DNA from 3 places in the Cytobacillus sp. T106 genome. Region 1 is predicted to be linked to each of the others. Evidence: predicted binding sites of a transcription regulator. Region 1 holds the regulator's gene; each other region holds the start of a gene.
What was found. Region 1 encodes LexA, which represses DNA repair genes until DNA is damaged. Its sites were predicted from a motif close to CGAACATATGTTCG; they were not measured.
Positions count from the first base shown of each region.

Region 2: the regulator LexA is predicted to act here: its motif matches at 1,780-1,793, upstream of ABU165_RS23280 (rRNA methyltransferase).
Region 3: the regulator LexA is predicted to act here: its motif matches at 2,490-2,503, upstream of uvrB (excinuclease ABC subunit UvrB).

Region 1 covers NZ_JBEUMK010000003.1:127,732-131,992, reverse strand. Annotated here, with positions in the region: gene ABU165_RS08330 (helix-turn-helix domain-containing protein) at 1-214, shown strand, start outside; gene ABU165_RS08325 (IseA DL-endopeptidase inhibitor family protein) at 328-870, opposite strand; gene ABU165_RS08320 (DUF4257 domain-containing protein) at 1,077-1,358, opposite strand; gene lexA (transcriptional repressor LexA) at 1,611-2,234, opposite strand; gene yneA (cell division suppressor protein YneA) at 2,393-2,725, shown strand; gene ABU165_RS08305 (YneB family resolvase-like protein) at 2,741-3,388, shown strand; gene ABU165_RS08300 (DUF896 domain-containing protein) at 3,519-3,758, shown strand; gene tkt (transketolase) at 3,937-4,261, shown strand, end outside.
Region 2 covers NZ_JBEUMK010000022.1:22,904-27,164, forward strand. Annotated here, with positions in the region: gene ABU165_RS23270 (hypothetical protein) at 1-252, shown strand, start outside; gene ABU165_RS23275 (staygreen family protein) at 330-806, shown strand; gene ABU165_RS23280 (rRNA methyltransferase) at 1,342-1,713, opposite strand; gene ABU165_RS23285 (nucleoside deaminase) at 1,961-2,413, shown strand; gene ade (adenine deaminase) at 2,447-4,207, shown strand.
Region 3 covers NZ_JBEUMK010000002.1:692,674-696,934, reverse strand. Annotated here, with positions in the region: gene uvrA (excinuclease ABC subunit UvrA) at 1-257, opposite strand, end outside; gene uvrB (excinuclease ABC subunit UvrB) at 265-2,244, opposite strand; gene ABU165_RS07620 (CsbA family protein) at 2,745-2,978, opposite strand; gene ABU165_RS07615 (alpha/beta-type small acid-soluble spore protein) at 3,218-3,496, shown strand; gene ABU165_RS07610 (M20 family metallopeptidase) at 3,539-4,261, opposite strand, start outside.

The DNA of each region.
Region 1 (4,261 bases):
TGATGAATTAAGCTTTTGCATCGATTCCCAAAAATTGATCTCTCTTAAACAAAGAGTACTGGATACCAAAGAAACATCAGGAACATTCGCAGAATATGAATATAACAATGAAGTACACACTCATTATATAGTAGGATATCCCCTGCTAGGGGAAGAAGGCGAATTAATTGGCATTGGTACATTTGGGATCAAAATAAATGCTTTGGGTTTATAATTCCTGGATTAATGTAGGCTGCAGATAATCTAAATGGCCATAAACAAATAGCGCGGCCAGCTAAAAAGGGAAATGCCTTGAACAAAAGTTCAAGGTATTTCCCTTTTCTTATACTATCTCACTGCATCAAAAGCATTGATTTGCCACTTCCCGCGTACCTTTACAAACGTAACCTTTTTCTTTTCATGCTGCTTTTCGCCGTAAGGCACCGTGAATTCAAACTGGCGGATATCTTTCCTGGAATAGATCAGCTTTGCCTTAGCTTTATTCCACTGGAGCAGGCTGCCGCCATCGGCATTTGGCTGTGCCATTTTTCCTTTATACTCAATGAATCTGTATTTCTTGTAGCCTTTATCGATTGCATTTAAGGTGAAAGATTCGTTAAGGTACTTGGTCAGCTTTGCTTTCGTATTGATTTCACTGCAAAGGTAGCGATATTCTGTGCCTTTGTACTGAAAAGTCTTAATGGAGCAGGCTGTATTCTTCTTAGATGGGATATGTCCGTTCATAGCATTCCAGTGATGCACACGTGCGCTCTGCGCCAGTTCGACTGCTTTTTTGCTGCTTAAATCTCCGCTCGCGGATTTGGCCGAGGCGCCAAGGCTGAAAGTAAACAGGGCGACAGCAGCCAGCAGGATGGATAATAATTTTTTCATTTTAAAGCCTCCAATAAGTTGTAGTCACTTGCTAACCTTATATTATCGTTCCATCTCTTCAAAAGAGTTACAGAAAGGTTACCGAAATGCAGATGATTGTTTACAGTTTTCAGGCATAAAAAGAGCCTCTGCCCAATTTCCCGGGAGAGGCTTCTTACGTCTTTACTTTTGCTGTTTTAAGCATAGCTTCTGCATTTCCTCCTGTTTCATTTCTTTTCGGCCCTGATGAGGTCAAGGCTGCGGATCAGAGCTTCACCGCCAAGTCCTGCCAGCATGGACAGGAATGCTACCTTCAAGAGGGAGCTTGCATCTGATGAAAGCACAAGCAGCGCTGAGGCGAGTGAACCTAATACCATTTCCTCCAAAAAGCCTAGATAGATGAATTGCTTTGTTCTTTTCGGCATGATCAGCTTCCCGTGCTTCTTAAGATGCCCAACCGCGCCGACAAGGCCACCAATGAATATTGCGAAGACGACATGCTGCCACATTTGCCTCACACTCCTAAAGCCGGTATTTTTGGTGCGACCTTAGGTCAATCATGGTGCTGTCTCTATTATATAACAGAGCGGGAGAGGAAAGATATGCATAAATCGACTGAATTTTCAGCGCACAGCGAATGGTACATATGTACTCTTCAGGAAAAAGTAAGCAGCAAAGATGCGACTATTCTAGTGCTCACAAGGTTTTTGGGCAGAAAAAAACCCAGGCAACACATGGCCCGGGCTGAGAGAATCATATAATCAGTGGATATGGCGGTAGACGCCAATGACCTTGCCAAGAATGGAAACATTCCTGAGAATGATAGGCTCCATTGTAGAGTTTTCAGGCTGAAGCCTAATATAATCCCTTTCCTTGAAGAAACGCTTGACAGTTGCTTCATCCTCATCTGTCATTGCAACGACGATATCGCCATTGTTGGCTGACTGCTGCTGGCGGACGATGACGTAGTCTCCGTCAAGGATGCCGGCTTCAATCATACTTTCACCCATGATTTCAAGCATGAAGACCTGTTCGGCTGCCGGTGCCATGCTTTCAGGAAGCGGGAAGAACTCTTCTACATTTTCAATCGCAGTGATCGGCTGTCCTGCTGTAACCTTCCCGAGGATAGGAACGTTGACGACATTATTCCTTGGAATATGAGATGTTTCATCAAGCTCCAGGATTTCAATTGCACGCGGCTTTGTCGGATCCCTTCTGATCATCCCTTTGCTTTCGAGGCGGGCAAGATGCCCATGCACAGTCGAGCTGGAGGCCAGGCCGACTGCTTCCCCAATTTCCCTGACTGAAGGGGGATAGCCCTTCGCTTTCACTTCTTCCTTGATAAATTCGAGTATATCCTGCTGCCTTTTTGATATTTTAGCCATGTATTCGCACCCCGTATGGTTATTATTGATTAAATTATAGCATGTACCCGGAACAGATACAAACATAAGTTCGAATTTTTGTTGACGGAAAACACATGTTCGGTTTATAATAAATTTAACGAAATGCGAACATATATTCTGACAGTGGGGTGTCTTGTATGAAAAAATTGTGGAATCAATACTCATATGCTATTATACTTATCGTTTTAAGCTTTGGGGCGGCTTTGCTGCTTACCGGATACGACAAAATTTTCGGTGAAGAAGACTACATAAAGGTGACGGTTGATGAAGGAGATACATTATGGGGGCTGTCTCAGCAATTTTCGGACAAGCATAAGCTGTCTGCAGAAGACTTTGTAATGTGGGTGGAAGAGGAGAATGGAATCGCCGGCAGTGCAATCCAAGCGGGGGAGCAGATTATGATCCCGGTTAAAGCAGACAGCCATACAAGGCAGCTGCAGGATGATCTGCAGAACTTTGCGGGTGAATGACATAAAGGAGCATATATGAAAGCAGTAATCTATTGCAGGGTATCGACAACAAAAGAAGCGCAGGAAACATCCCTGGAGAGGCAGGAGGAGGAACTGACTGCGCTTGCCGGGGAAAAAGGCTTTGAAGTAGCCGCGATCATCAGGGAACAGGCAAGCGGGTATGACCTGGAGAGGGACGGTGTACTCGAGCTTCTTGATCTTATAAAGGATGAAGGCATCAAAGCGGTCCTTATCCAGGATGAAACGAGGCTCGGAAGGGGCAATGCCAAAATCGCCCTGCTTCACTTCATATATAAAGAGGGCGCTGTGCTCTACAGCATTTCCCACAATGGTGAGCTGCAGCTTTCCGAATCAGATTCCATGGTTCTTAATATCGTCTCGATGGTGGAAGAATATCAGCGCAAGCTGCATAATATCAAGATCAAAAGAGGCATGAAAAGGGCAGTGGACAAAGGATTCAGGCCAGAGAAGAACCTGAAGAATCTGGGGGAGCACTCTGGAAGGGAACGGATCGAGGTTCCAATAGAAGAAATTGTCCGCCTGAGAGCCAGCAGGCTGACATTTTCGGAGATCGCGGCAACTCTCAGGGGCTTCGGCTATCCCATTTCCAAGGCGACAGTGCACAGGCGCTATCAGGAATACATAGATGCACAGGAAGAGTAAGAGTGTTTGCCTTGGCAAACGCTTTTTTTTATAGTAACATTTGATGTATTCTCCGGCCGTTTAGACCAGGGCCCTAAGGGGAAGACGACTAGAGAAAGCCAAATGAAATGAATGAAAAAGGAGCGTTATTATGCTGCCTAAAGATAAAATGGCCAGAATCAATGAGCTGGCAAACAAAGCTAAGACCGCAGGGCTGACGAATGAAGAGGCAAAGGAACAGACAAAGCTTCGCAGCGAGTATCTGCAGACATTCCGTTCCAATATGCTCACAACCTTAAAAGGTGTAACCATCATGGATCCAAAGGGGAATGACGTTACACCGAAAAAGATAAAAAAGCTGCGTGAGGACGAGAAGAAGCGCCTTCATTAATGCATCAGGCCAAAAAGGAATACAAAATCTGTGTTCCTTTTTGGATTTATTTTTTGGTTCTCTTTTACATACAGGTTTCCAAAATGCACAAGATATACAGAAGCTTCTCAGTTGTGTAAAATAAAGAGCCGCTATAAAATTAATTGAGCAGGATTTTTTTAAAGAGAGGATGTAGTATATGTTTGAATCTATCGATGATTTGTCCATAAGCTCGATCAGAACTCTATCTATCGATGCTATTGAAAAAGCAAATTCCGGCCACCCTGGCATGCCTATGGGGGCAGCTCCTATGGCGTACACACTCTGGAGCCGTTTCATGAACCATAACCCGGCAAACCCTGAGTGGTTTAACCGTGACCGTTTTGTCTTATCTGCAGGACATGGTTCCATGCTTCTATACAGTCTGCTCCATTTATCAGGCTATGGTCTCACAATCGATGACCTGAAAGAATTCCGCCAATGGGGAAGCAAGACTCCCGGACACCCTGAATACAAACATACAA
Region 2 (4,261 bases), on a different contig from region 1:
GAACTCCTGGGACTCTACCATAACGGCAAATTGAATGAGCCGGCAGAACTGATGGTCGATCCTTTTGGGACACTTATCCCAATCATGCTTGATAATGGTAAGCATGGCTTAAAGGGTGTGCAGCAAATCAGCGGGGCGTATCACGCTGATTCGATAGCATTTGCTGAATCCTCATGGATATATGAAAATGGCAGCTGGAAATTGCTTGAAACCAAGCTGTATGAGACAGGCAGGGGGCATAAAAAGAGATAGGCTTTTGTCACCCTTGTGAGACTAACTTCATATGTTATAGCAAGAATAACTTCTTTCCGAAGGGAGAGCAGCTTGCTATGAGTCAATTTAATCCTCAGAAACTAAGTGTCAGGTATCTGGCTCCGGCAACAGAGCAGAAGCCTGTCGATGCTAGGAAATATACACTTACACATTCAGATCAGACTGGTGAACTGTTTCTTAGCATCGGTTGCGTTTATGATTACAGCAGCGTAAATAAAAAATTCAGGGATGAAGTTCTGGCTGAGTGGCTGCCGCAGATGGGGCAATATGTTCTTAAGGCAGCAGTATATGTGAGCGGGGGAGAGTTTGACGAAAAAACTTCGAAGATGCGGTATATGATATTCCAGCGGGAAATGGATTTAGCGCTGAAAGCAATCATTTACGGAGACAGGAGCTTTTTCACAAGCTATCCATGGCTGCTGGATTCACCAATTTATGTGCAGTTTGAGTCCGTATTTCCGCAGTTCAGCAAGATCATTTACTATGGAACGCCAAGGCAGTATTTAAATAGTTTACAGCAGCCGGTTATCTGAAAAATGACACGGGAACAAGCTCCAGGCATTGACCGGGGCTTGTTTTGCATATACGGAGGCAGAGCATGGGATTGAGTGGAATATAAAAATATTATGTAAACTAATTGAGTTTTCCGAGAAGCGTTGCTTTAAAAAGAACCAGCTAAATAAGTTCATAAATCAAGAGAAACCAATAATGAGGAATAAATATATAACATATCAATAAAAGCTGCTGTAAGCATCCAGAAGCCCATCTGTGAGATTGTAAGTATGCTGGAAGCCAGCAGCAGAAAGATTGAGATTGAATAATATATTAGATTAAATCAGAGTGAATCTGGAATTCATAAATTAATAAGCAAGAGATTTAAAAAAATATTAATCACTGCAATTTGGCCAAAAACACATTTAGAGTCAATTTCCTGTAAAATTTCTATTTCGTCTCACTATCTTAAGTATACTTAACTATTGAGACCTGATATTCGTTCGTTTATATGACTTCCTATAATATATATTATGTTCGGGGCGTAGTTTTAACAAACAGGACAGCTTAAGCTGCCTACTCTATCCTGTGCTTATAACCGCTGTCTTTTGCTGACTTTATATCAATGTATCCTGCGCTGTACTCAATCACATCATTGATAAAAACATCATGTTTCTTGGCGAAGGTTTTTACCTGTTCAATCAGGCTGCTGTCATATGTAGTTTTGTACTGGATTCTGTCTTTAGGCCGATTTTTCTTATTGAAATCAATATAATCCTGCTCAAGGACTTTTTCGAGTCCTGTTTCGAGTAAATAATTCACATGGGTATCATGTTCATAAGCCAGTTCATTCAGGTTTTCAATCAACGCTTTGCTGATATTAGTCCTGAATTTTACCCTTGATTCATCTGTTCTTTGAATCAGTTTTCCGTCAACCTTTTTCCACATATTCATTCACCTTCCTGATAAGAAACTCTATATCAATCATTATAGCATGTGCTGTTTTTAGCGAAAAGAACATATGTTCTATGTCAGTAAAATTGTTCACTTTGTCATCTTTCTTCCATTTTTTAAGCCCTTTATATAAATTTCCTGTCAGATTTCCTCCCAAACCGAATGCTTTTTTATCCCTATCACTCCAATAATATATAAAATACCTTAAATTGGAGTGATTCTGTTGACGAACCTTTATTTTATGGAAAATGCAGTAGAGGCTGCTTTGGAGAATGCTGCTGCCCATCTGGGAGGTCCTTTTGGAGCGGTTGTTGTGAAGGATGGTACGGTGATCGGCACAGGCACAAACCGGGTCACTTCGCTTAATGATCCTACAGCACATGCAGAAATACAGGCGATCCGTGCTGCCTGCCTGCATCTTCAGGATTTCCAGCTGAGCGGCTGTGAAATCTATACCAGCTGTGAGCCATGCCCAATGTGCTTTGGCGCTATCTACTGGGCTCGCCCAAAAGCAGTATATTTTGCCTGTACAAAAGAAGATGCAGCCGCTGCAGGATTTGATGATCAGTTTATTTATGAGCAGCTCTCCCTCCCGCTTGAACAGCGCAGCATAGAAATGCGGCAGGTTAAAATGGATGAAGCTTTAATGCCGTTTAAATTGTGGGAGAAGTCTTTTTCTAAGATTGATTATTGAGATATAAAGTACTTCCTTTTTAGGAGGATAAAAATGATAAAAGAACGATTGATACGCCGGATTGCAGTGGCTGCCGGCAGAGAGCCAGCTGACTTGGTCATTAAAAATGGAAAGATCATAGATGTTTTTAACGGTGAGGTCATTTATGGGGATATTGCCATTGCAGACGGGTATATCGCGGGCATTGGCGAGTATGAGGGCCATAAGATTGCCGATGCAAAAGGAAGCTATATTTCTCCTGGATTCATTGACGGCCATGTCCATATTGAATCCTCCCTTCTGACCCCCGGGGAATTTGCCAGGGTGCTGCTGACTCATGGTGTGACTGCTGCTGTGGCAGACCCGCATGAAATTGCGAATGTATCAGGCATTTCCGGTCTGCAGTACATGCTGGATGCTTCTGAAGGACTGCCTTTTGATTTTTATTTTATGCTGCCTTCCTCAGTTCCTGCTGCTGATTTTGAATATGCCGGTGCAAGGCTGGATTCTCTTGATCTAAAGCCATTCTTTAGCCATCCCAGAGTTCTTGGGCTTGGAGAAGTCATGAACTACCCTGCTGTATTGAATGCACATACTGACATGATCGAGAAAATCATTGCAGCAGAATCTGCCGGGAAAAAAATCGATGGCCATGCTGCAGGCTTAGGCGCATCCGGGTTAAATGTGTATAGTGCTGCGGGCATCCGCACCGATCATGAAGCAATAACCGCTGAAGAAGCAAAGGAAAGATTGCGTAAAGGGATGTATTTGATGATCCGCGAAGGAACTGCAGCAAAGGATCTTGAGAAACTGCTGCCTGCAGTCAATCAGCAGAACAGCCGCAGATGTCTGTTTGTCACAGATGACAAGCATTTGGATGACCTGCTTGAGGAAGGAAGCATTGACCACCATATCAGGCTGGCAGTGAAGTCAGGCCTCCCTCCTATAACTGCCATTCAAATGGCGACCCTGAATGCAGCAGAGTGTTTTGGTTTGAAGGATCAGGGAGCGCTGGCCCCTGGGTATAAAGCTGATATGGTTTTCCTTGAATCGCTTGAAGAGCTGATCATTGAGCGGGTATTTAAAGAAGGCGTTGAAGTCGTTTCCGCTGGTAAACTTTTGCCAAAAGGCTGTTTTAGAGGCGTGCCTCCTGCTGCTATGCTCAAAAATACGGTTAAAATAAGCATTACCCGCCAGGAAGATTTAAAAATCAGAATGACAGGAAATAAAGCCAACGTCATAGAGATTATCCCTGGAAGCCTGGTTACCAGGCATATAATTGAGGAAATTGATCTGGACAGCCAAAACAGCTTTCTTCCCTCCACATCAAGGGATCTTTTGAACCTGGCCGTCATTGAACGCCACCGTGCAGCTGGGCATATCGGATTGGGAATTGTTAAAGGGCTCGGCCTTCAATCCGGAGCGATTGCCTCTACGGTAGCCCATGATTCACACAACCACATCATTGCAGGCACAAATGATAAAGATATGTTAGCTGCTCTAAGGGCTCTGGAGGATATGCAGGGCGGCCTTGCTGTCATTAAGGAAGGCGAAATGCTTGCCTCGCTGAAGCTGCCTGTTTCGGGACTTATGTCCGATCAGTCTTATGAAGAAGCAGCGTCTATGCTGGCAGACGTCAATAACGCCCTGAAACATCTAGGTGCAAATAAAGATGTTAACCCTTTTTTGGCATTATCCTTCCTGGCTCTTCCTGTTATCCCGGAAATTAAATTAACTGCCTCCGGATTATTCAGTGTTTCTCAATCTGCTTTTATTCCAATTGAAGCAAACCACAAGCCGGGATTGACTTTTTAATGCGGTAAATGATTTTCAAAATGAAAAGCTGGACTAAAATCCAGCTTTTGGTCG
Region 3 (4,261 bases), on a different contig from region 1:
GAGATTGCCGGCGACAGCCCTTCTATGGCATCGACATCAGGCTTATCCATCTGGCCGAGGAACTGGCGCGCATAGGCGGAAAGAGATTCCACATAGCGGCGCTGCCCCTCTGCATATATCGTATCAAAGGCCAAGGATGACTTCCCGGATCCGGAAAGCCCCGTCAGCACCACAAGCTTATCCCTCGGGATGGTGACATCAATATCCTTCAGGTTATGGGCCCTGGCGCCTTTTACAATCAGTTTTTCCATTGCCATCAGTTCGTCATCCTTCCGCTTTCAGCTCTAATAATAGATCACGAAGCTCGGCCGCCCGCTCGAAATTGAGCGCCTTGGCAGCTTCCTTCATTTCCTTTTCCATATTTGCGATCAGTTTGTCGCGTTCTTTCTTCGTCATTTTTGCCGGTTTGGCTGGTGCAGCATAGTCGGCCTGCTCCTCGGCAGCGTGGGTGGCACGGATCACATCGCGGATTTCCTTCTGGATTGTCTGCGGTGTGATGCCGTGCTCCTCATTATAAGCTTCCTGGATTTCCCGGCGCCTTTTCGTCTCGCTGATCGCCAGTTCCATTGAATTGGTGATCTTGTCTGCGTACATGATGACATGGCCGGAAGCATTCCGGGCCGCGCGCCCGATTGTCTGGATGAGGGACCTCTCTGAACGGAGGAAGCCCTCTTTATCTGCATCAAGTATGCTGACAAGGGAAACCTCCGGTATGTCGAGCCCCTCCCTCAGGAGATTGATCCCGATCAGTACATCATATTTTCCTAGGCGGAGCTCACGGATGATCTCAATCCGCTCCAGCGTCTTGACCTCTGAATGGAGATATTGCACCTTTATGCCGATTTCCTTCAGATAGTCGGTCAAGTCCTCTGACATTTTTTTCGTCAAGGTCGTAATGAGGACCCTCTCATTCTTCTTTACCCGATCATTGATTTCGCCAATCAGGTCATCAATCTGTCCTTCGATCGGGCGCACCTCGATCGTCGGATCAAGCAGCCCTGTCGGCCGGATGATCTGCTGGACCATTTCCGGCGTATGCTCTATTTCATATGGACCCGGGGTTGCGGAAACATATACAATCTGATTGATATGCTTTTCGAATTCCGGGAAGGTGAGCGGCCTGTTATCCATCGCGGATGGCAGCCTGAATCCATGATCCACAAGGACTGACTTCCTGGCCTGGTCCCCGTTGAACATCCCCCTGACCTGAGGGATCGTTACATGTGATTCATCGACGACCATCAGGAAATCGTCAGGGAAATAATCAAGCAGCGTATACGGCGTTGATCCGGCCGGACGGAGAGTCAGATGGCGCGAATAGTTCTCGATCCCTGAGCAGAAGCCCATTTCCCTCATCATCTCCAGGTCATAGCGCGTTCTCTGTTCCAGGCGCTGAGCCTCAAGAAGCTTGCCGTTTTCACGCATTTCCTCCAGGCGCTCTTCCAATTCCTTTTCGATATTCCCGATCGCAATTTTCATCTTTTCCTCGCGTGTTACGAAGTGGGAGGCCGGGAAGATGGCAACATGTTCGCGCTCGCCCATGATTTCTCCGGTCAGTGCATCCACCTCACGGATCCGGTCAATCTCATCACCGAAGAATTCGACCCGCATGCAATGCTCATCCCGTGAAGCCGGGAAGATTTCCACCACATCGCCGCGGACTCTGAAGGTCCCCCTCCGGAAATCAATATCGTTCCGCTCATACTGGATATCAACAAGGCGGCGCAGAAGCTGGTTCCGCTCAATTTCCATCCCTGTCCTCAAAGAGAGAACAAGCTCCTTGTATTCCTCAGGTGAACCGAGGCCGTATATGCAGGAAACACTGGCGATGATGATAACGTCCTTCCGTTCAAAAAGCGAAGAAGTTGCTGAGTGGCGCAGCTTGTCAATCTCATCATTGATGCTTGCATCTTTTTCAATGAATGTATCTGTCTGGGGCACGTATGCCTCAGGCTGGTAGTAATCATAATAACTGACAAAATACTCTACAGCATTGTTCGGGAAAAAGTCCTTGAACTCACTGTAAAGCTGGCCTGCCAGGGTTTTGTTATGGGCTATGACCAATGTAGGCTTGTTAACCTCTTTAATCACATTGGAAATGGTAAACGTCTTACCAGTACCAGTTGCACCCAGCAGGGTCTGGTGCCGCTTGCCGGAGCGGATGCCCTCGACAATCCTGCTGATGGCCTCTGGCTGATCGCCCTGCGGCGAATATTTTGAGACTAATTCAAATTGGTCCTTCACAAAAAAAGCCTCCTGTTCAAGAAGTTGATTTTAACATTTTATCTATATTTGCAGGCAGGCATACCAGTAAGCAAGAACCTTGCTTCTGTTGCCCCTGTTCTTTTAATGGTTAAGCGGTCCTGAATGCACGTGATGATTCCTGCTGAAGTTATATTATAGAAGAAAAAGGTCTGAAGCCTTGTACGAAGCTGAAAAACTCATATCCTCATTCTACCACAAAGCACATGAAAGAAACCAGGAATATGCGAACGGATATTCGTTTTTCATGAAATAGCATGTGATGAGTAAAAAGGCTCCTGCCAGGAACGGCTCGATTCCTGCCGAATAAAGGTTAATCAAACGTTTGATTAAATGGTGGACCGGCCCTTTAAAGCTGGAATATTTCCCGCGAAATATGTCGGCAGGAAATATGGATGGAGATGACAGCTGAAAGTCTTGCTTGCCAAATAAAATAACCTGCCCGATTAAAACCAGGCAGGTTTTTGAGAATCATTATAAAATCAAGCTCGCTTCTTTGCTCTTTGTTTCATAATCTGCGCATACCAGAAACCGGCAGTCAAAGAAAAGGCATCAACAACAATAAGCCCCCAGCTGTCTGTATAGCCCTTGTAGACGGAGGCGGCAATCAGGGCGACTGTCAGAATGAGCCCGATTACATGATTATACGTCACCCTCGTAAAGAACATGACAAGCAGTCCGGGCAGCAGCAGGGCTGAAAGATACTTTAGCGCCACTTTTTCACACCTTCTTTATGATAGATTCACTATGAATTGCGGACAAGTATAACATTAGAATAGCGGTTCAAACTATATGATACAAGCAATTTCAAAAATATGCCGCTGTATTTTTTTGCTTAGGGCATTGTTGTCCATTCATCGATTTCTGTTTGCAGCTGATTATATGGACGGGCTTCGCTTAGAAAAAGGCTGTTTGCAAAATACTATCCATAATGAACGGAAAGGAGGTTTGCATAATGTCCAGAAGAAGGAGGCGCCCCCTAGTTCCAGAATCCCGTGAAGCCCTCGACACATTGAAGGCACGTGTTATGGCTAACCAGGGCTATAAGGTCGGACCGGATGCGCCGGAGGAAGTAAAATATGAGGTGGCCAGGGAAAAGGATGTTCCGCTTCAGCATGGATATAACAGCAGGCTGACATCGCGCGAGGCCGGCAAAGTCGGCGGCCCGATCGGCGGCAGCATGGTGAAGGAATTAATCCGGCTGGCCCAGGAAAGCCTCAACAAAAAGCAATAGTATAATGGAAAAATGGAGCCGCCATATAGGCAGCTCCATCCTTTATTTTTGCGCTTCTTTGTTCCTAGCGAACTCTTCTTTAATGGAAGCAAGCAGTTCAGGCTCCGTGATAAGCCGGAATGCGGTTTGTGCCAGCGCCTTTGCACCTGTGAGCAGGGCTTCATCGCCTTTTTCCGACCGTGCAGCTTCACGGAAAGGTGCAGTATGGGCAACAAGATCATCGCTGCCGATCTTGATATAAGGGTGGATCGTCGGTACCTGCTGGCTGATGTTGCCTGCATCTGTTGAACCGATTCCTTCCCTTCCTGACAGATCGACCTCTTCCCCCAGTTCCTCGATGACTTCACGGAACGCTTCATCATACGCTCTATTTAATAGAAGATTATCGACTTCATTCTGGAATGCAATTACATTCAGTTCAGCGCCTGTTCCAAGGGCGGCAGCTTCTGCCACCTTTTTCACTTTTGCTGTAACTTCATTTAGATAGGTTCTTGTCGCTGCCCGGATGAAGAAACGCGCTTTCGCATATTCCGGAATGATATTTGGTGCGTCTCCTCCATGGGTGATGATGCCATGGATTCGCACATCATCTTTCAGCTGCTGGCGCAGGGCATTGATGCCGTTGAAGAGCTGGATGACCGCATCAAGTGCATTAATTCCTTCGTGCGGTGAAGCCGCAGCATGGGCAGGCTTGCCGATATACTCAAAGTCCAGCGGATCCACCGCCAGGGAGGAGCTTGTCAATGCCGTCTTGCTTGAAGGATG